One region of the Lysinibacillus sp. OL1 genome, then DNA from elsewhere that is predicted to be linked to it. Evidence: riboswitches for the same ligand, from Rfam matches in the RefSeq annotation. Region 1 holds a riboswitch; each other region holds the start of a gene.

What was found. A riboswitch is a leader RNA that binds a small molecule or an ion and turns the genes downstream of it on or off. The one in region 1 is predicted to bind lysine.
Positions count from the first base shown of each region.
Region 2: another riboswitch for lysine. It lies ahead of EW028_RS14535 (aspartate kinase); the one in region 1 lies ahead of EW028_RS06145 (transporter substrate-binding domain-containing protein).
Region 3: another riboswitch for lysine. It lies ahead of EW028_RS21805 (amino acid permease); the one in region 1 lies ahead of EW028_RS06145 (transporter substrate-binding domain-containing protein).

Region 1 covers NZ_SJDS01000002.1:356,982-364,932, forward strand. Annotated here, with positions in the region: gene EW028_RS06135 (amino acid ABC transporter ATP-binding protein) at 1-571, opposite strand, end outside; gene EW028_RS06140 (amino acid ABC transporter permease) at 584-1,309, opposite strand; gene EW028_RS06145 (transporter substrate-binding domain-containing protein) at 1,480-2,337, opposite strand; lysine riboswitch at 2,457-2,643, opposite strand; gene odhB (2-oxoglutarate dehydrogenase complex dihydrolipoyllysine-residue succinyltransferase) at 2,984-4,246, opposite strand; gene EW028_RS06155 (2-oxoglutarate dehydrogenase E1 component) at 4,337-7,162, opposite strand; gene EW028_RS06160 (HAMP domain-containing sensor histidine kinase) at 7,395-7,951, opposite strand, start outside.
Region 2 covers NZ_SJDS01000007.1:230,694-238,644, reverse strand. Annotated here, with positions in the region: gene sdhA (succinate dehydrogenase flavoprotein subunit) at 1-1,207, opposite strand, end outside; gene EW028_RS14545 (succinate dehydrogenase cytochrome b558 subunit) at 1,274-1,882, opposite strand; gene EW028_RS14540 (YslB family protein) at 2,155-2,589, shown strand; gene EW028_RS14535 (aspartate kinase) at 2,688-3,914, opposite strand; lysine riboswitch at 4,048-4,225, opposite strand; gene uvrC (excinuclease ABC subunit UvrC) at 4,333-6,123, opposite strand; gene trxA (thioredoxin) at 6,247-6,558, opposite strand; gene EW028_RS14520 (amino acid permease) at 6,680-7,951, opposite strand, start outside.
Region 3 covers NZ_SJDS01000017.1:2,242-10,192, forward strand. Annotated here, with positions in the region: gene EW028_RS21790 (nitric oxide synthase oxygenase) at 1-307, shown strand, start outside; gene EW028_RS21795 (hypothetical protein) at 359-889, shown strand; gene EW028_RS21800 (CynX/NimT family MFS transporter) at 957-2,165, opposite strand; lysine riboswitch at 2,344-2,520, shown strand; gene EW028_RS21805 (amino acid permease) at 2,603-4,066, shown strand; gene EW028_RS21810 (response regulator transcription factor) at 4,217-4,909, shown strand; gene EW028_RS21815 (sensor histidine kinase) at 4,916-5,851, shown strand; gene EW028_RS21820 (ABC transporter ATP-binding protein) at 5,982-6,905, shown strand; gene EW028_RS21825 (ABC transporter permease) at 6,898-7,587, shown strand; gene EW028_RS21830 (Nramp family divalent metal transporter) at 7,635-7,951, opposite strand, start outside.

The DNA of each region.
Region 1 (7,951 bases):
TCGTATTGCCCTCGTTTGCTAGCTGACGCATTACCTTTAATACCTCACCCACCATTTCTGGGTCTAATGCGGATGTTGGCTCATCGAATAGCATTACATCAGGATTCATTGATAAGGCACGAGCGATGGCCACACGCTGCTTTTGTCCGCCTGAGAGTTGACGGGGCTTGGCATTCACATATTGATCCATGCCAACGATTTTCAAGTATTTAAGCGCCGTTTCTTCTGCTTCTTTTTTCGAACGTTTTAACACTTTGATTTGGCCCACTGTGCAATTACTTATGACATTGTGGTTGTTAAATAAATTGAACTGCTGGAACACCATGCCTAAATGTGTGCGATATTCTTGAATATTGTGCTTTTCATCTAGGATGTCTTCCCCTTTATAAATAATTTGACCGCCACTTGGCGTTTCTAATAAATTTATGCAACGAAGCAATGTGGATTTACCAGAGCCAGAGGAGCCAATTAAACAAACTACCTCCCCTTTTTCCACTTGGAAATTCACATCTTTTAACACTTGGTTACGTCCAAATGATTTACTTAAATGCTCGATTTTAATGACTGCCATTTGTGCGTCCCCCTATACGGCTTCTTTTTGTTCTTTTTGATAGGCATCAGGACCATCTAGACGTTTTTCAACATACAGAAGGATGCGAGATGCGGTAAATGTCATGATGAAATAAAGAACACATGCAACGAAGAATGATTCGAAATAACGGAAGTTGTTACCCGAAATTGATTTTGTTTGGAAGAATAATTCCGTTACTCCAATGACATTTAATACGGCTGTATCTTTAATATTCATGATTAATTGGTTACCTGTCGCTGGTAAAACATTACGCGCTACTTGTGGTAAGACAACATGAAGCATAATTTGGAAGTGATTCATGCCAATTGCTGATGCTGCCTCGTATTGACCATTATCAATGGATACAATACCGCCACGAACAATTTCTGCCATATATGCCCCAGTATTGAGGGAAACGACTAAAATACCTGCTGTAATAAAGTGCATATCGATACCGAATGCGATATCTAATCCGTAGTAGACAACCATAGCTTGTACAATCATTGGTGTACCACGGAAAAATTCAACATAGCATGTTAGTATAAAATTAATGAGCTTTAAGCTATAAAATTTCACACCTTTTTTACGAACTGGAATCGTATGCATAATTCCGATGAAAAATCCGATAAATGCACCAATAATTGTACTAATACTCGAAATCAGTAACGTATAATACGCACCTCGTAAAAACATTTGCCAGTTGTTTTCAATAATTGAAAGTATCCATTCAAGACTCATGATGTTCCTCCTAACAATGTCATCTTGCTCGCTTATTTCTTTTGTGTCCTAGCTCTTTCTACCATTCTATGATTTGTCACGCTAGGACATTATCATTATGTAGAGAGGTTCTCATTTTGATAATGATGAAATGATCATGCACGGACTAATTGCTAGTCCGTGCCATGTCATTATTGTGCTGCGGGTTGTTGAGAAATAGCTTCTTCCATAATCGCTTGACGATCATCTTCTGAAATGCCTTTTAGGATTTCATTGATTTTTTCACGATTTGCGTCATCTTTACGTAAGCCTACAGCAATTGAAGTATTTGATAGGTCTGTATCAAAGCCTTCTTCAAATGCTACATATGTGAATTTATCGTTGGCAGCAGAAGCGGAAATGCCCTCTGGACGTTCAGCTACATAGCCATCAATTTTACCTGCTTCTAACGCCACACGCATTGCTGGGAAGCTCTCCATTGCTGTTTGCTTTTCTACGCCTTTAATTTGATCGATAACTGTGTAGTTTGATGTATTTAATTGTGATGTAATTTTAGCACCTGAGAAGTCTTGAATCGATTTTGCGCCTTCATATTTGCTACCTTTTTTAATAACCATAACAAAATCAGAAGTATAATAGTTTTCTGTAAAATCAATTGTTTTCTTGCGTTCTTCTGTTGGTGACATACCTGCAATAATTGCATCAATTTTGTTTGATTGTAGCGCTGGAACTAAACCGTCCCACTCCATTTTAACAATGACTAACTCTTTGCCTAGACCTTCAGCGATTTTCTTTGCCATTTGTACATCATAGCCACCTGCATACTCTGCATTATCCGCAATTTTCACTGCGCCATTTGCATCGTCTTGCTGTGTCCAGTTGAACGGTGGGTAGCCAGCCTCCATTCCAATTCGGAATTCACCGCCACCTTCTTCTTTGTCAGTTCCAGCATCACTTGAACCGCCCTCTTTTTTGTCACTTGTGCCACATGCAGCTAGCACAATTGCCGTCATGATAGAGATCATTACTAACAACCATTTTCTTTTCATGAAAAACTCCCCTTTTCTGTAAAAAAATAAGACAACTGTACTAAAAAAGACCTAAGTTTATTGAACTTAGGTCTTACCTTTTATGACAGTTGCCCAAATCCTCACTATAATTTCCATGTTTCCGAGATAGCACAACCTAGTAAATCTGGAAATCCATTTACTAGGACAGTCCTGCACTTATTCACTGCAGACCCAGTATAAAAGTACGAGCTCCTTTTATACTTCGGCGATATTTCCTTCTTCATTGCGTCTTCGCTTGCTTTTACTCAACAATGAACTAATAAATACCGCGCCTCTACCTCACTGGTAACAATTCGTGAGGTTTGTTTATTTAATTGATATTTAGATACTACTATAAAACTAATATGTTCGTCAAGACGATTTTAACATTTTTCTGACTAATGACAATATTAGGATATTTTGCGTTCTGCTTCCACTTTAAATCGTTGAACTTTTGTTGATATTTCTGAAAATTACAACAAATATTTATTATAGAGTATGTTCTATATGTGAGAAAAGTTGCGTTTTTTTCTTTCTTTGCTCCTCTAAACGATGTAACATTCGTACTCTTTCAAGCATAGAATCGGTCAATACCTTTCGTCATACAAAAAACCCTGCTGAACATTGTTCGCAGGGTTTAATGGAATTATGAATTTAATAATAAATCTTCAGGATTTTCGATTAATTCTTTAACTGTTTTTAAGAATCCTACAGAATCTTTACCATCGATGATACGGTGATCGTATGAAAGTGCTACATACATCATTGGACGGATTTGAACTTCACCATTTACTGCAACTGGACGGTTTACAATTGAGTGCATACCTAAAATACCAGCTTGCGTACCGTTCATAATTGGTGTTGACATTAATGAACCGAATACACCACCATTTGTGATTGTGAATGATCCACCAGCCATGTCATTTAAGCCTAATTTTTTATCACGAGCTTTTGTCGCTAAGTTAGCAATATCTTTTTCGATTTCTGCAAAGTTTTTGCTATTTGCATCGCGTACAACTGGTACGACTAAACCTTCTTCAGTCGATACAGCAATACCGATATCAAAGAAGTTATTTAAATGAATTTCATCGCCAGAGATTTGAGCGTTTACGTATGGGTATTTTTTCAGTGCTGCAACAACAGCTTTAGTGAAGAATGACATGAAACCAAGTTTGATGTCGTTTGCTTTTACAAACTCTTCTTGTTTACGTTTACGAAGTGCCATGATGTTTGTCATGTCAATTTCGTTGAATGTTGTTAACATTGCTGTTGATTGTTTAACTTCTAATAAACGTTTTGCAATTGTTTGGCGACGACGGCTCATTTTTTCAATTGTTACACGGTCAGAATTAGCTGCTGGTGTGAATACTACTGGGCCTCCTGAAGTTGCTACGGATGTAGGTGCTGCTGCTGGTGCTACAGCTGGTGCTGTACCATGAGCTGCTACATCTTGTACACGTACACGTCCTTGTGGATCTACTGGAGATACCGCTGCAAGGTCAATACCTTTTTCACGTGCAAGACGACGTGCTGCTGGAGATGCAACTACACGCTCACCAGAAGTTTCTTCTACTGCTGGAGCTGCTGCAACTGGTGCAGGTGCTGCTTGTGGCGCTGCTGGTGCAGGTGCTGCCTCAGTTGGTGCTGCCGCTGCTGGAGCTGCTGCTGCGCCTTCGCCTGCTTCTACTACTGCGATAACTTGACCAACTAGTACAGTATCGCCTTCTTCAGCTAAAATTTGTGTTAATACACCTGCTTCTTCAGAAATGATCTCAGCGTTTACTTTATCTGTTTCAAGTTCAACGATGAATTCACCTTTTTCAACGCGATCGCCCACTTTTTTTACCCACTGTGCGATACTACCTTCTGTAATCGATTCTGCTAATTCAGGGACTTTAATTTCAGCCACTTTCATTTCCTCCTTTGATTAACGTGCATGACGCACATAGAAGGGCTACTGCTTAAGGGCAAGTAGCCCGGTTTCAAAAATTGATATATATTATTTAACCTTTACTGGCTCAGCAACCGCTTCTTCAATAAGAGCTGCTTGTGCTGCTTTATGAGAATCTGCATCCCCTTCAGAAGTTGAGCTCATTGCAGGACGGCCTACATAGCGAAGTTTTTTACCTTCTGAAAGTTCATATAATGTTTCTAATGCATAATTCCATGAGCCTTGGTTTTTAGGTTCTTCTTGTACCCAAACAATCTCTTTTGCATTAGGATACTTAGCAATGATACCAGCTACTTGCTCTTTTGGGAATGGGTAAAGTTGTTCTACACGAATAATGTGTAGGTGATCGAAGCCTTCGCCGTCTTTCACGCGCTCTGCTAAGTCGATCATCACTTTACCTGTACCTAAAACGATACGCTCTACAGCTTCTGGTTTAGCCCCTAAGCCTGGTTGTTCAATCACTTCTTGGAATGAACCATTTGCTAATTGCTCAGCATTCGCCGCAGCTAATGGGTGACGTAATAATGATTTTGGTGATACGACTACAAGTGGACGTACCCCTTCTGTACCTAATAATGCTGCTTGACGGCGTAATAAGTGGTAGTAGTTTCCTGCATTTGAACAGTTCGCTACAAACCAGTTATTTTCAGCTGACATTTGTAAATAGCGTTCCATACGGCTTGAAGAGTGCTCTGGACCTTGACCTTCATAACCATGAGGTAAAAGGATAACTAGACCAGATTTTTGACCCCATTTTGAGCGTGCCCCTGAAATAAAGTTATCAAACATCACTTGTGCCATATTCGCAAAGTCACCGAATTGTGCTTCCCATACTGTTAGTACATGGCTATTTTCTAGGTTGTAACCATACTCAAAGCCTACCACCCCAGCTTCAGTCAGTGGAGAGTTGTGTACTGTAAAGGATGCGTTCGCACCAGAAATATGGTGTAGTGGTGTGAAGACATTGCCATTGTTTTTATCATGCAGTACTAAGTGACGTTGAGAGAATGTACCACGTTGTGCATCTTGACCTGTAAAGCGTACTGGTGTTCCATCTTGAATAATCGTTGCATACGCTAAAGTTTCAGCATGACCCCAGTCAACTTTTGCAGACGCATAAGCATCACGGCGTTTTTCTAAGATTTTACCAAGCTTTTTCTGTGGTTCAAAGTTTTCTTCAAACACTAAAAGCTCTTCATTGATTTTTTCTAAACGTTCCGCACCTACTGCTGTATCAATTTGTGGGAACTCTACTTTTAATTCTTCTGGCATTTCTAAATGATGATGATCATCTTTTTCTGCCATTTCTTTGACGTGGTCATAGGCTGCTTGCATTTCTGCATAGATAGCTGTATCTAGTGCAGCTACATCAGCAGCAGTTACAAGACCTTCTGCCACTAATTGTGCACCATATAATGCACGCACTGTTTCATGTTTAGACACTAATTTGTATGTTTCTGGGTTTGTCACTGTTGGGTCATCTGTTTCATTATGACCATGGCGACGGTAACCTACTAAGTCCACAATAATGTCTTTGCCAAATGTTTGACGGTAGTTTGCCGCAAAACGTCCAACTTGCACTACTGCCTCTGGGCTATCTGCGTTGACATGGATTACTGGTACTTCATAGCCTTTTGCAGGGTCAGAAGAATACACAGAAGAACGAGAATCATAATGTTCCGTTGTGAATCCAATCATATTGTTTGCGATAATATGGATTGTTCCACCTGTTGTAAAGCCTTCTGTTTTAGCGAAGTTTAACACTTCTGTTACAATCCCTTGACCTGGGAATGCAGCATCACCGTGTACAAGAATGCCTAAGCCCTTTGTACGGTCAAAAATAGGTTGCCCTGGTTTAGATGTATCATCTTGTGTTGCACGAGTAGCACCAAGTACTACTGGATTGCCCACTTCTAAGTGAGATGGGTTGTAAGCCAATTTCACATTCATACCGGATTCACGGTTGTAAGAAGCACCCATGTGGTATTTCACATCACCTGTCCAACCTTTTGTAATTTCAAGGCGGCCATGCTCTGGCATAAATAAATCATTGGAAACATGTGCAAAATCAGAGAACATCATGTCATAAGGTTTATTTAAAATGTGTGTTAAAACGTTTAAGCGACCACGGTGTGCCATACCAATACGTACGTTTTCCACATTTTTTGCTTCTGCCGTTTTAATAATTTCATCAAATAGAACGATTTGCGTATCTAAGCCCTCACCAGAGAAACGCTTTTGTCCTACAAAAGTTTTATGAATAAATTTCTCGAAATTTTCAACGCGAGTTAAACGATCTAATAAGGCTTTCTTCTCATCCGCAGATAATGCTTGTTTGAATGAGCCTGATTCGATTTGCGCTTGAATCCAATCACGTTCTTCAGTAGCTACTACGTGACCATATTCAAATGCTACTTTATCTGTATAAATAGCTTTTAAATAGTCGATTGCATCCTTACCATTTTTCACGTTTGCTGGCACATCTTTGAAGAAGATTGCTGCAGGAATTTCAGCTAAATCTGCAGCGCTTAAGTTGAACGCGCTTTCTTCAATTTGAGCTGTTTGTAGTTCACGGTTTTTCAGAGGATAGATATCTGCTGCTAAATGACCGCGTGAACGAATTGCATCTGCTAGTTTTACAGCGGCTAACACTTTTTTGTAATCGCCAGCAGGAGCCGCTGCTGTATGACTAGCTACAGCTACTTCACCTTCTACTACTACTGGTGCACCAAATTGTTGGAATAAAGAAACTAACTCCGGTTCTACTTCTTCAGGAGACTGTAAGAATAAGTCGTATTGCTCCATCACATATCCTAGGTTAGGACCAGAGAAAGCTGACCATGGAGAACTTACAGTTGTAACGTTGTTCGACATGAAAAATGACCTCCAAATTTTGCCTTTCGGCAGTTCCATTAATTAAATTGCAATTAATTATATAATATTTAGCCGTTCTTTAAAAGAATGTTTCTCACTACTTTTCCATATTTTAAAGAACGTTTTTTCCATCTCAATCTTACTACTCTTCACAAAAAATACAACTCTTTTTAGCAAATTAAGCAATTTTTTTCGCAAAGGATAGAATAATGAAATAAAGCGTGTATTTTTCTTAATATTTTAGCGGGATTTTCAGCGAGAAAACGGTTCCAATATTAACCTCACTCTTGACTTCTACTGTGGCATTGTATTTTTCAAGTAACATCTTCGAAATACTAAGCCCTAAGCCTGTTCCACCAATTTGGCGATTTCTTGCTTCATCCACTCGATAAAAACGATCAAAGATAAACGGAATATTGTCTTGTGCTATTCCTATACCATTATCAGCAATTTCTAAACATGCATAATTTCCAGCAACAGAAATAGAAATTTGTATCTCAGGAATTTTTTCACAATAACGAATGGCATTCTCTATTATATTACGAACGATTTGACTTAGTGCATTTTCGGTGATAAATAACGGACCAATTTCACCATGTTTCGACAGCGATATTCGCGCTTGTGGATGAACAAGCTTTACCTCATCCATCACTGCTTCGATGACCACTAATGCATTGGCCTCACTTGTTTCATCTTTTTCCTCACGCCGTGCAAGTTCTAATAATTCCTCAATCATTTTGCGCATACGAGCAATTTCTGTTAAGGAGGTATTAATAGATTCCTCTAATA
Region 2 (7,951 bases), on a different contig from region 1:
CTGCAACCATACCACCGTAGATAGCAGATAATAATGAGTTTGCACCAAGACGGTTTGCACCATGTTGAGAGTAATCACATTCACCTGCTGCAAATAGACCAGGAATTTCAGTCATTTGATTGTAGTCAACCCATAATCCACCCATTGAATAGTGAACTGCTGGGAAAATTTTCATTGGTAATTTACGTGGGTCATCCCCTACGAATTTTTCGTAGATTTCGATGATACCACCAAGTTTAACATCCAATTCATGTGGATCTTTATGTGAAAGATCTAGGTATACCATGTTTTCGCCATTGATACCAAGTTTTTGGTTTACACAAACGTCGAAAATTTCACGTGTTGCAATATCACGTGGTACTAAGTTACCATAAGCTGGGTATTTTTCTTCTAGGAAGTACCAAGGTTTACCGTCTTTATAAGTCCAAATACGACCACCTTCACCACGAGCTGATTCTGACATTAGACGGTTTTTGTCATCTCCAGGAATCGCTGTTGGGTGAATTTGAATGAATTCACCATTCGCATATGAAGCACCTTGTTGATAAACGATAGAAGCAGCAGAACCTGTGTTAATAACAGAGTTTGTTGTTTTACCGAAGATAATACCAGGGCCACCAGTCGCCATAATAACAGCGTCTGCACGGAATGATTTAATTTCTTCTGTACGCATATCTTGCGCTACGATACCACGACAAACGCCGTCTTCATCGATAATAACACCAAGGAATTCCCAGTGTTCATATTTATTTACTAAACCAGCTACTTCATGAGAACGAACTTGCTCATCTAGCGCATATAGTAATTGTTGACCAGTTGTTGCACCAGAGAAAGCTGTACGGTGCATTAAAGTACCACCAAAACGACGGAAATCTAAAAGCCCTTCTGGTGTACGGTTGAACATAACACCCATACGGTCCATTAAGTGGATAATGCCAGGTGCTGCATCACACATACCTTTTACTGGTGGTTGGTTCGCTAGGAAGTCCCCACCATATACTGTATCATCAAAGTGGATCCATGGAGAATCCCCTTCACCTTTAGTATTTACCGCACCATTAATTCCGCCTTGCGCACAAACAGAGTGTGAGCGTTTTACAGGAACTAATGAGAATAAATCAACTTCAGTACCAACTTCAGCTGCTTTAATCGTTGCCATCAGACCGGCAAGACCACCGCCGACAACAATTATTTTGCTTTTCGCCATGATTATTTCTCACTCCTCTTAAAAAATTGCAATGATTGCATGTGCTCTATCGTAGCTTCTATTGAATTATACGAAAGCTAAAATAGCAGCCACACCAACTACACTTAGAATTACGAAAAGAATGTTTGTTACGTAAGTAGCGATCTTTTGAGACTGAGGAGATTGTGTAATACCCCAGCTTACTAGGAATGCCCATAAACCGTTAGATAAGTGGAAAGTTGCTGATAAAATACCAACAATGTAGAATCCAAGCATGAATGGATTAGCAACAATATTCGCCATCATGTCGTAATCAACGTGTGTGCCAAGTGCTTTTTGAATACGAGTTTGGAAAATATGCCATGCAATGAATATCACTAAGAATACACCAGTAAAACGTTGTAAAGAGAACATCCAGTTACGGTACGTGCTGAAACGTCCAGTGTTTGGTGTAGCAGTGAATGCAATGTAGACACCATAGAATGCGTGGAACATTAATGGAATATAGATGACAATCCATTCAACTAGGATAAGGAATGGAATCTTTTCCATTACTGCGGTAGCATCGTTGTAACTTTCTGCCCCGCCTGTTGCTGTAAAGTTAATGAACAGGTGCATCGTTAAAAACAGACCTACTGGAATGATCCCAAGTAGAGAATGTAAGCGACGCCATAAAAACTCTCGATCTTTCGACAAGACTGTTACCCCCCTTAGTACTTAAAATAGCACAACAAAAGAAGTCATCATTTTGTAAATGATACTTCATTGACTGTGTATTTCATCATGGTACAATATTATGACATGTTTATTGTACTCTCAAGAGCTACGAGCGTCAAGGCAACTCGGAGTTTTTCATAGAGCTTATTAAAGAACTAATCTAGTACATGATGCGTCGTTTTTTCTCGAAAAATCTATCATTACTTTATTACCGTTAAATTTTAAGAAAATTCTAAGAAAGAAGGATAACAATGTTAAACACTCCATCTCCTACAATCTCATCATTTGGCTATGAGATCATTCGTGATCATATTCTATCTTCTATACTTGGTAAACATGAAGATGACGTCCTATATTGGGCAGGTAAAGAGCTTGCTCGCAAGTTCCCATGTAAAAGTCAAGATGAACTTATCGCATTTTTCGCAGATGCCTGCTGGGGTACATTAGAACTCATAAAGGAATCAAAAGATGGACGTATTTTCCAGTTGACAAATGACCCTGAAATTCTGCAAATAAAGCAGCGCAGCTTTAAACTTGAAGCTGGATTTATAGCAGAGCAAATTCAACTAGCTAAAGGCTACCTAACAGAATGCTATAATGAAAAACGGGAAAAGCAACAATACGTCATGTTTACAGTCAAATGGGACGTTAAAGAACGTATTATGAATACCATTCCCTCAGAATAATTAAAAAGGATTGTTTCCCAGTAAAGAATGGGATGACAATCCTTCTTTTTTCTTCCTTTTATTTCGGTCAATTACATAAAATGCTGTTTCTTCTATTATTATATGTAAAGTGCTTGCTCTAAATTAAACTCATCATGGAGAGCATTAGCTGCTTGGATCATATCATCCTGTGGTACAACAACGGACACTTTTATTTCAGAAGTACTAACCATTTTTACAGGGATATTTTCACGACGTAACCGATCAAACATACGAGCAGCAACGCCTGGATTGGAAGCCATGCCTGAACCAATAATAGAAACTTTTGCTAGTCCAATTTCGAAGTCAGCAAAACTAAATCCAAGTGATAATTTACTATCCTCTAAAACACGTAATGCTTCCGCAAATTCCTCTTTTAAAATGGAAAACGATACAGTTGGCTTCAACCCATCAATAATGGCTTGGACAATAATATCTACATTAATACGGTTCTCTGCAAGAACCGTAAATATATCTGCTAATAAAGCATTGGAAAAAGCATCATACCCTACTGTTAAACGAATAATATCTGATTCAAATGCAACACCACGAACGACTAAATTTTTTTCCATTTCCACTTCCTCCTTCAATAAAGTGCCTACTGATTCTATTAAACTTGAACGTATAATAACAGGCATTTGAAATTTCTTCGCTAACTCCACCGCACGAGGATGTATGATATGAGACCCTAAATTCGATAATTCCAACATTTCATCATATGAAATTTCTTGAAGCTTTTGGGCATTGGGAACATATCGTGGATCTGCTGTATAAACACCATCCACATTTGTATACATATCTACTCTCTCCGCTTCCAACGCTATGGCAAGTGCAACAGCAGCTGTTTCAGCTCCACCTTTTCCAAGCGTGGTGATATTGTGCACTTCGTCAATCCCTTGTTCTCCAGCAATAACCACAATTTGTCCCTGTGCAAAATGTTCTTCCATACGACTAATATCTATATAGTCGATACGAGCATGTTGATACATACCATCCGTATGTATACCAGCTTGCCATCCAGTTAGAGACACAGCCTCATAGCCTGCTTCCTGCAAGGCAATGGCAAATAAAGCACTAGATAATTGAGAGCCAGTTGACAAAACTGCATCTAATTCTCTTTTCGACACATCGTCAGTTAGTTGGTGTACCATCATTTTCATCTCTTTCGCAGTGTGTCCCATTGCTGCAACGACCACTACTACATCCAATCCTTTGTCCTTTTCAGCAATCGCTTTCCTAGCAGCCTCTTGGATTTGTTCAGTAGAAGCTAATGCAGCTCCTCCAAACTTCATCACGACTTTAGCCATTTCTTTCGTTCTCCCTTCCAGTTCATGTATTTCACCAAATTATGGGGGGTAAAACCGTTTCTAGAAAACTAAAAGGCAGCCTCCACATAACGTGAAAGCTGCCTATAACATGTACAATAATCGTAACTTGCGCATGTGTGATAGCTCTCCGAAACGTTTAGAATCGACAGTCTTACATTTCTTAAATGCAAAACCAGTACAGTAATGGAACAACAATACTGTACTTCGGCAAGCTCCCCTTTCACACAATATCTCTGGACTTGTCCATCCTCCATTGTGTTACTCTTGAATCTTGCACCTCTATCATCACTTTAAAGTGAATGTATTCAATTCATTAAGCCTTAGCGTAAACAAACTAGTCACGCAGTTGGCTCTCCATAACATTGAAAACAATGTTATTTATAACCATAGCACATGCCTATTCCTTTGACAATGATTGTTGCTGAAAATAGCTAAAAATTTGGCTTGCTAAATTAGCGGGCATCCCAGCCTCCTGTAATGCTAGCTCGCTCGCCTCTCGAATTTTTTTGACTGAACCGAAATGTTTAAGAAGCTGTTGCTTTCGTTTTGGTCCTACCCCTTCAATATGATCTAATACAGATTGAATGGCATGCTTCTCATGCTGTTGACGCAAGAAGGTAATAGCAAAGCGATGGACTTCGTCTTGAATTCGTTGTAATAAATAAAAGCCATCACTTGTACGTTTTAAGCTAATCACTTCTGGTGGATCACCGAACAAGAGCTGAGATGTATTATGCTTATCATCCTTGGCTAAACCAGCAATCGGTATAACAAGACCAAGCTCATCTTCTAGTACTTCACGGGCTACTTCCATTTGTCCCTTACCACCATCAATTAAGACTAAATCTGGTAATGGTAGTCCTTCCTTTAAAACACGGATATAGCGACGACGTATAACCTCCTGCATTGCACCGTAATCATCATGCTTGGCTGCTGTACGCGTTTTATATTTTCGGTACTCCTTTTTCGCAGGCTTCCCATCAATGAAAACAACCATAGCAGACACTGCATCCGTTCCATGCATATGACTATTATCAAAAGCTTCAATTCGTAAAGGAGTACTAATACCCATTGCTTTGCCAAGTGCCTCACAAGCACCAATCGTACGTTCTTCCTGGCGCTCTATTAGCTGGAATTTAGCTGCCACAGCAATTTCAGCATTTTTGGTAGCTAATTCAACCAATTCCTTCTTTTGACCTCTTTTCGGTGTGAGCACTTTAATTTCTAATAATTCTGTTAAGATAGCTGCATCAATGGCTTGTGGAATAAAAATTTCTTTTGGCTTAATATGCTCTGGCTTTTCATAAAAGCGCCCAACAAATGTTAAAAATTCTTCCTCTGCATCTTGATAGATCGGGAAAATTGAGACATCGCGCTCAATCAGCTTTCCTTGGCGCACAAAGAAAACCTGAACACACATCCATCCTTTTTCAACAGCATAGCCAAATACATCTCGATTTGTTGTATCACTTGAAACTATTTTTTGTTTCTGCATAACCGTATCAATATGGGCAATTTGGTCTCGGAATTCCTTCGCTCGCTCAAATTCTAGGTTTTCTGCAGCTGCTAGCATTTTAACTTCAAGCTCTTTTTTGACTGCCTCCACACCACCATTTAGAAACTTCGTCATATCCTCAATCATTTCTTGATAAACCTGACCATCAATTTCCTTCACACAAGGTGCTAAGCATTGACCCATGTGATAGTACAAGCAAACCTTGGAAGGTAATTGTACACATTTGCGCAGCGGATACAATCGATCCAATAGCTTTTTCGTTTCACTTGCTGCATAGGCATTCGGATAAGGACCAAAATATTTTGCCTTATCCTTTTTTACCTTCCGTGTCGTAATCAGACGAGGATGTTTTTCATTCGTAATTTTTAAATATGGATAGGTCTTATCATCCGTTAACATGACATTATATTTTGGATCATGTAATTTGATGAGATTCAGCTCTAAAATAAGTGCTTCAATATTTGATGACGTTACAATATACTCAAAATCTTCTATTTCACCTACAAGCCTTTGCGTTTTCCCTTCATGTGTTCCCGTAAAATAAGAGCGTACACGGATTTTTAGAACTTTTGCTTTACCGACATAAATGATAGTCCCTTGTCGATCCTTCATCAAATAGCAGCCAGGTTGATCTGGTAAAATATCCAGTTTTCGCTTTATTAAATCGTTCATTACCTACCTGCCCCCCTAAGTAAAAATTCCCCTCATTAGAATCATGTTAGTTATTTTCTTTATTATATAACGAAAAAAAGCCGAACACATCCATTGATGGCTCGGCTTTGTGAACTTCATTCATTACGCATGTTTTGCGATAAATGCTTCTAAAGCTTCTTTTGGTTGGAAGCCTACTGTTTTGTCAACTAATTCTCCATCTTTAAATAATAGTAAAGATGGGATTGACATAATTTGATACTGAGCTGCAGTACCTTGGTTATTGTCAACGTCAACTTTTACAATTTTAGCCGCACTACCTGCTGCGTCCATTTCTTCAAGAACTGGCCCAATCATTTTACATGGTCCGCACCAAGCAGCCCAAAAGTCTACTAGTACTAACCCTTCTTTAATATCGTCCTGGAACGTAGCATCTGTTGCATGTACAATTGCCATTTGAAATCCTCCTTAAACTTACTATGCTTGTAGTATAGCATGGATAAATTCACTTGAGCGAACAATCTGCCTACAATGTATTTTTTATGCAAATCTGTGTCGAAAAATCAATACACAGTCATTAATTGACTTGATAACGACCCTTCAATACATAGGTTAACGTAATAAAAAGGTAAATAGCTAACGTAATGCCTGTCACAATAATAGATGTGGTGAAAATAATTCCGATGAGAATCGCACTTAACGCCAATATAGCTATCCAAGTCGTATAAGGGAACCATTTTACTTCATAGGCACTTGTGTGCTCTGCTTGTTTTTTACGTGATTTTAAATGAGCAATCGCAATAATTAACCAAATAAATAACACAGTATAACCAAGTGATCCCATTAGAAAATCAAATGTTTTGCTTCCCGCATATAAAGATAAAATGACCCCTAAATACATCGCTAAAGTACACATTAAAATAGCATATACTGGTACTTTTCGTTTCGATAAATAAGCAAAGATTTTAGGCACACGTCCATCTACAGCCTGTGTATAGAGTACGCGTGATGAACCATACAGTCCTGAATTCATTGATGAAATAATGGCAAGTAAAACAACAGCGTTCATAATATGGTCTGCCCCTGGAATACCAACCATTTTAAAAACCATGACAAACGGGCTTTCAGGAACCCCATTTACTTCATTCCAAGGAATCAAGCTTACGATAATAAAGAATGGCAGTAAATAAAAAGTAACAATACGTACTAATGTACTGCGAACAGCTTTTGGCACTACTTTTTCCGGATTTTTCGTTTCAGCTAATGTAATCCCGATGATTTCTGTCCCACCATAGGAGTAGATAACTACAAGCATGGCAGCAATTAATCCCGTCGAGCCATTAGGGAAGAACCCACCATGCTCCGTTAAGTTAGCAAAACCAACAGCACTATGATTTCCAAACGTCACAAGCAATAAAATAAGTCCTGCAATGATAAAGACAATAATAACAGTAATTTTGATTAATGCTAGCCAATATTCTGTTTCTGCAAAGATTTTTACGGATAATAAATTAATCGCTGTTACTAACACAGAAACAGATAGTGCCAGTATCCAAATTGGATATTCTGGTAACCAATATTGAATAAAGATAGCAGCCACGACAGACTCTGCTGCAATATTTAAAACCCACATTTTCCAGTAGATCCAATCTAGGAAATACGCAGGGTATTTACCTAACACGGATTGCACTAAATCTCTAAAGGTTCTCGCTTCTTTATTACGCACGGCCATTTCTGCTAAGCCTTGCATAACAAATAATAAAATAATGCCGCCGATTAAATACGCAATCAGCACAGATGGTCCTGCCATATCAATGGCTGCACTACTTCCTTTAAATAATCCCGCACC
Region 3 (7,951 bases), on a different contig from region 1:
TGCAGACATTTTTAATCTTGATACAACCAAACATGCGTCTCTTTGGCGTGATCGTGCTTTAGTAGAACTTAATATTGCTGTTCTTCACTCATTTAAAGAAGATGGTGTGAGCATTGTTGATCATCATACAGCAGCTCAGCAGTTTAAATTGTTTGAGGAGGCAGAAAAATCAACAGGAAGAGAAGTGACAGGCAACTGGACATGGTTAATCCCACCACTTTCCCCTGCCACAACGCATATATTCCATAAACCCTATGTAAATATTTATCATACACCAAATTATTTTTATCAAAAACCATGCTATTAGTGTAAAGGAATTGTTTACTTTCAATACTTTTGATGAGAGAGGGCGCTTACTATGTTAAATCAGCAAATTCCCAATATCCCATGGAGACAATTGACGACACCTTATGGTAGAGGTACAGCCATTCCTAAGCTGATAGAACAGGAGCAATACACACAACTAGCTGAATTAATTGAACATCAAGGTACACTGTGGCAGGTGACACCATGGGTTTTGCTTGTCCTGCTAAAAAAGCTTACTAGTAAAAAATTAGAGGTTGTCTCCTTACAAGAGGTACAGTTATATTTAGCTGTGGCACATGCTATTACCAAGGATTATCTCGAGCCAGTCAATACTGTTAAAAATATGCAGGAGCTATTAGACGTCAACTATTTGTGGATAGAAAATGAGGATAATGATGAACAGGAGTGGGAGAAAGAAACGCCAAAGGGCTATGAGGAGCAAGCTTTTGTAGGCTATTACTATTATAGTTATAGGCTTTTACAAGAGGCTGTTCCTATTTTTTCTACTATAACAGCTCGTAATAATGAAGCATCAGAATGCCTTGCTGAATTGCTAACATTACTCCAGCAACCCGACAATTAAGTAATGTGTAAACACTATATAGAAATAGAGCAGATGGAGGAATCTAATCCACCTGCTTTATTTAATTTTAATGCACATATTCATCCTTAGAGGCTCTCATTGAGCAAAAGAAGAGTAACATTGCTACAACGACAAAGAGCCATCCCGCAATATTCCAGCCGCCAAATAAATCATGCAAGTAGCCAAAAAGAATAGGACCAATTGCGGCAAATAAATAACCCAAAGATTGTGCAAAGCCTGATAAATCTGCTGCTTCAAATGCAGTACGAGTACGGAGAGTGAAGAACATCATTGCTAGGGCAAATGAAGAACCACCTGCTAACCCTAGAAGAACCATCCACAGTACCCCAAGACTTGTCCATTCCATGACAACCCCAACAAAGCCTACTAAATAGAAGGATGTAAACATCAATACAAGTGGGCGTTGAGAAGTCATTTTACCGGCAATAATAGGCACTGCTAAGGCCATTGGTACTTGTGAGAATTGCATGATTGAAAACATCCAGCCAGCTTTATCAGGGGCTAAACCTTGAGCAATATAGATCTCAGGTATCCAAGCTGCTGTTGTGTAGAATAATAAAGATTGTAAACCCATTGCCCCTGTGACAGCCCAAGTAACAGGTGATTTCCATAAAGGTGTACTGGTCTTTTTAGATGTAGTAACTGGTTCCGGTTTATTTGACTTTAGTTGAGGTATCCAAATTAAGATTGTAATGAGAACGAGTATGAGTGCAATGGAAAGTGCACCTTGCCAGCCTAACCATGAATTAGCTATCGGATAGCTAATACCAGCACCAAGGCCTGCAGTAAAATTCATGGACATGGTGAAAAAGGCCATTAATAAACCCACATGATAGGGAAATTTCAATTTCAATAATCCTGGAATTAGTACATTTCCAAAAGAAATGGCTACGCCAATTAACACAGTACCCAATAGAAGTAATTCTGTAGTACCAAGTGAACGTAGGACAATTCCTAAGGCCAAGAGAAAAGTTGATAAAAATAATGTTAGCTCAAGCCCTAGTTTGCGTGCTACAACTGGTGCAAATGGAGATATAACAGCAAAAGCCAGCAATGGTATCGTTGTTAGAAAGCCTGCCAATACATTAGATATTCCAAGATCTTCACGGATAAAGGATATAATTGGGCCAACAACAGTTAGTGGCATTCGTAATGTAGAGGCTATAAAGATAACTCCAAAGACTAAAAGTAAGGTTGTTCCTTTCCAGCTAATTTTTTTACTTGGAAAACTAGTGGAATGATCATTTGTAGTCAAAATAAAATCCCCCCTAATAATAATCATTCTAATTGAACTACTATAACACTTTATCACACTATTAAAAATAGTAGAAGATTCATAAAATACAGAACATTTATGGTTGTATTGAAATGTCTATGGTCTTATGTTAGTATAATAAACATCATAAATTTAATAATTATATGCCTCATGTTTGTATTGAGGTAGAGGTCGCGATATTTATAAGTATGCTAATTGAAATGACAAGCATTGATGAAATTAGTTGAAAGGAAATATTGCCGAAGTGTGAGGGGACTTGAAAACCTCATGCTGGGGCTGTCTCCGAAAGGAACAGAACTGTCACGTTTGCACAACGTGTTGAGCTATCATGTAGGAAAAACTGAGGATTAATGTAGCCATCACAGTGTATATGTGATGGCATTTTTTTGCCTCATAAATAGGAAGGAAGCTATATCGTGAGTGAAATAAAAGTAAATCAGCTCGGACATAAAGCACCGAAGCTGAAAAAAGAATTAAAAAGCCGTCATATTACAATGATTTCTTTAGGCGGTACAATTGGTACGGGGCTATTTTTAGCCAGTGGAGGAGCAATTGCTCAGGCAGGACCTGGAGGAGCATTGCTTGCCTATGCTTTAATTGGTATTATGGTGTATTTTTTAATGACAAGTTTAGGGGAAATGGCTGCCTATATGCCATCATCAGGTTCATTTAGTACGTATGCAACGAAATTTGTAGATCCTGCTTTGGGCTTTGCATTAGGCTGGAACTATTGGTATAACTGGGCAATCACCATTGCTGCCGAAATTGCTGCTGTGTCATTAATTATGAAATATTGGTTCCCAGATAGTTCATCAGCACTTTGGACAGTATTATTTATTGCTGTTGTACTGACGTTTAATTTACTATCCGTAAAAAGTTATGGTGAAAGTGAATATTGGTTTGCCATGATTAAAGTAGCAACGGTTATTGTTTTTATTATCATTAGCTTACTAATGATTTTTGGTATTTTAGGTGGGCAGGCTCCTGTAGGTTTCACTAATTTCTTTGTTAGTGATGGGCCATTCCATGGTGGCTTCCTTGCTACATTTGGTATTTTCCTAGCTGCAGGATTTTCATTCCAAGGGACAGAATTACTAGGAATTACAGCTGGTGAAACAGATGATCCTGGTAAAAATATTCCGAAGGCTGTTAAATCTGTATTTTGGCGTATTCTTTTGTTTTATATTTTAGCGATTGGTGCAATTGGGATGTTAATTCCATTTACAGACGAACGTTTATTATCAGAAGATATCGCAGTATCACCGTTTACACTAGTGTTTGACCGCCTAGGTATCGCCTTTGCTGCTTCATTAATGAATGCCATTATTTTAACGGCTATGCTTTCAGCAGGAAATTCAGGACTATATGCATCTTCTCGTATGTTATGGCAATTAGCTATGGATGGACATGCACCTAAATTTTTTGCAAAGCTAAGTCGTAGAGGTATTCCGATTTATGCACTTATGGCAACATTAGCTGTAGGCTGTTTAGCATTTTTGGCATCCTTCTTTGGCGATGGAGTGGTTTATATCTGGTTATTAAATGCTTCTGGAATGTCTGGGTTTATTGCATGGCTAGGTATTGCGTTTAGTCATTATCGTTTCCGCCGAGCGTTTGATGCACAGGGCTTAGATCCAAAGTTATTACCTTATAAAGCCAAATTATTTCCGTTTGGACCATTATTTGCTTTTACAGTTTGTATGATTGTAGTCATTGGACAAAATTACACAGCCTTTACAGGCGATAAGATTGATTGGTACGGTATCCTTGTTTCGTATATTGGGATTCCATTATTTTTAGCATTATGGTTTGGCTATAAAATAAAGCACAAAACAAAAATGCTTCCACTTAAAGATTGTGATTTAAAAGTTGAAGATTAGATAATAGAGCTGTTCTATAAACCAAAGAGTGATGGTTTATGGAGCAGCTCTTTTTTCAACACTCATAAACAAATCACTAATCAAACATCATAAATATGGTAATGTAATATACATATGGAAATTGGGTTTTGATAGGAGAGGTGCATCATAGTGCAAAAGCATATTTTACTTGTAGAAGACGATGAAGCCATTCGTGAAATGGTTTCTAATTACTTAACGATGGAAGGTTTCCATGTCACAACAGTGACTAATGGCGAAGAGGCATTACAAAATTGTTTGCAAAAAACCTTTGACTTAGTCATCTTAGATATTATGATTCCTAAATTAAATGGATTGGAAGTATTAAAGATTATTAGAGAGCAGGCAGCACTTCCTATCATTATTATGTCTGCAAAAGACAGTGATGTTGATAAAGCATTGGGCTTAGGATTAGGGGCAGATGATTATATTGCTAAACCCTTTTCTATGCTGGAATTTTCAGCACGTGTAAAGGCTGTTATCAGAAGAGCTACGAAATACTCTAGTCAAGCTGAACAAAAGCAAGAAGTCCTAGAAATTGATAATTTAAAGATAGATATCGTTAATTTTTCAATAACAAAGAGCGGACAAGAGATAAAGCTGACATCAAAGGAATTTTCCATTTTAAAATTGTTTGTGACAAATCGCCACAGAGTTTTTACCAAAGAGCAAATTTATCAGACGATATGGAAAGATGCCTATTACGGAGATGAAAATATTATAAATGTACATATCAGAAGACTACGTGAAAAAATAGAAGATGATCCGTCACATCCTCAATATATTAAAACCCTATGGGGAATCGGCTATAAATTTGAAGGGTAAAACTATATGATATTTCTATTATTATTAATCATTGTATTGCTAATCGGCATTCTTATTTTTCAATGGAAAATCAAGAAGGAACAAGAACGTGCTATCCAATATATTCATCGAAAACTACACGTAATTGTGAATGAACAGACGTATGAAAAGATTCTAGTAACAACTACAAATTCAGAAATTCAACAGTTACTTATTACACTGAATACTTTGCTAGATCAACATCAAAAAATTCAGGCTACGCATCGTAAAATGGAAAATTCCATGAAAAAGATGTTGGCCAATATTTCACATGATCTTAAAACGCCTTTAACCGTTGTACTTGGCTATATTGAAATGCTTCAACTTCAAAATGGGATTAGTGACGAGGAACAGCAACGTTTACTTAAGGGTGTACATGCTAAAACATTAGAAGTATTAAAAATTATTCATACATTTTTTGACTTGGCAAAATTAGAGGCTGGGGACACAGATTATCCAATCACTAAAATCAATGTCAGTGAAATATGCCGAAAAAATGTTTTGTCTTTTTACGATTTGGTTACTTCACTGGGATTAGATATTAAAATTGATATCCCAGAAAGCTCCATATATGCACTTGGTAATGAAGAAGCATTAAATAGAGTGTTAAACAATCTACTGTCTAATGCTATTGCATATGGAGCAGATGGCAATGTAATTGGAATTACCATAAGAAATGACGAAGTCAATATTGATATTGATGTGTGGGATTGTGGCAGGGGCATTGATGAATATCATATCGATCGCGTTTTTGAAAGAATGTATACGCTTGAGGATTCTCGAAATAAATCTTTCCAAGGTAGCGGTTTGGGACTAACGATTACAAAGAGACTAGTAGAAATAATGAATGGCTCCATCCGTTTATCGAGTATTCCCTATGAAAGAACTATTTTTACGATTTCGTTAAAGCGAATGATGTATTAAATCGATTATGCTTGTAGAGCTTTAATGCTTTGCAGGCTTTTTTACTTAAGAAATATGTAAGAATGCAGTAATAAAATAGAGAGTTTCATTTTTTATAATGAAGCTAGTCACAATTGAGGGAGAGAATTACATGACATACATTGTAAAAACAAATCAGCTTACGAAAGTGTACGATGGAAAGGAAGTTGTTTCTGCTGTCAATATGAACGTTAAGAAGGGAGAAATTTATGGATTTTTAGGTCCAAATGGTGCGGGTAAAACGACTGTTATGAAGATGCTAACTAATCTTACGAAGCCTACAAGTGGGGATGTAGAAATTTTGGGGACGAAATTGACGGATAAATCCTATGAAATACTAAAAAGAATGGGGACAATTATTGAATATCCTATTTTTTATGAAAAATTAACGGCTAGTGAGACCCTGGAATTACATTGTGAATACATGGGTTATTATGATAAGAAAGAAATTGCACATGTTCTTAATTTAGTAAAGTTATCGAATACAGAGAATAAGCAGGTTAAAGATTTTTCTCTGGGAATGAAGCAGAGATTAGGTATCGCAAGGGCCATTATTACAAAGCCAGAGTTACTTATATTAGACGAACCAATTAATGGATTAGACCCAGTAGGGATAAAGGAGTTAAGAGAGCTTTTCAAGATGCTTTGTAAAGAGTACGGTATAACCATTATTATCTCTAGTCATATTCTGGCTGAAATAGAACAATTGGTCGATACAATAGGTGTTATTAAGAATGGGAGGCTCATCACGGAGGTAGCAATGGATACTATTAATCGTGATCAGGTCAATTATACCGAAGTGATTGTAAGTGATGGGAAAAAGGCAGCGTTTATTATTGAAAGCGAATTGAACATTACTAATTTTAAGCTAATGGATGATAAAACGATACGTATATACGACTCAACTCTATCCCAAAAAAGCCTATCTAGAGCATTAATTGAACATAACGTTGAGATTGAAGAGATTAGTAAAAAAACAAGTTCATTAGAGGATTATTTCTTAAAGCTAATCAATGGAGGTGTTGTCCATGCTTAATTTAATGCGTTTAGAAATGAAAAAATTTCATTTAGGTTCATATGTTAAAGGAGCCATTATCGCTAATTTTGTTATTCTTGGTTTCTTGTTTATGATTTTATTTATTTCTAAAGTTGAAGGAGACCCAGGGCTTGAAAATTATGAGGTTGCATTCAGTGTTATTGATTCATTTGTAAGAGCAGTTTTTATGATTTTTGCTTCTACGTTAATAGCTAAGTTAATCATCGGAGAATATAAATTTAAAACCATTACATTAGCCTTTATGTATCCTATAAGTAGAAAGAAATTAATGGTCGCAAAGCTTGCTATTGTCATGCTATTTACTTTCAGTATGATCATTATCTCCAATGCTCTTATTACAACCATTTTTTGTATCATAAGCGATCGATATGAATTAATTCCTGATGTACTATCAAGTTCTTTAATTATCCAGCAAATACCTTCTGTATTGATGAATGCGATTGCTGCCTCAGGTATAGCTTTAATCCCATTGTATTTCGGGATGAGAAAATACTCTATACCGACAACTATCATTTCATCTATTATAATTGTGTCTGTAACTTCATCAAATTCAGGTAACTTTACTTTAAACGATATTATTATTATTCCAATTACTTTAGCAATCGTGGGTCTTGGTATTGCTTATTTAGCCATTAGAAATATCGAAAAGGTGGACGTTTAATCAAAAAGATACCAGGTGCTCATTACTATAGAGTACCTGGCTTTTTGTTATCCAAAAATTGTTTCCCACAGTAAGTAAATATTTAACGTAACAACAATGACTACGACAAACCAACCTAAAACAGTTGTAATACGGTGATTAACTAAGCTTCCCATGATGTCTCGTTTACTTGTAAACATAACCAGAGGGACAAGTGCAAAGGCAATACCAAATGATAAAACAACCTGACTAAGAACGAGAGCATAGGTAGCATTCACACCAGAGGCAATGATTGCAAGTGGTGGCACCATGGTAATCGCTCTACGTAAATAAAGAGGTATTTTTCTTTGAATGAAGCCCTGCATGACAACATCACCTGCTAAAG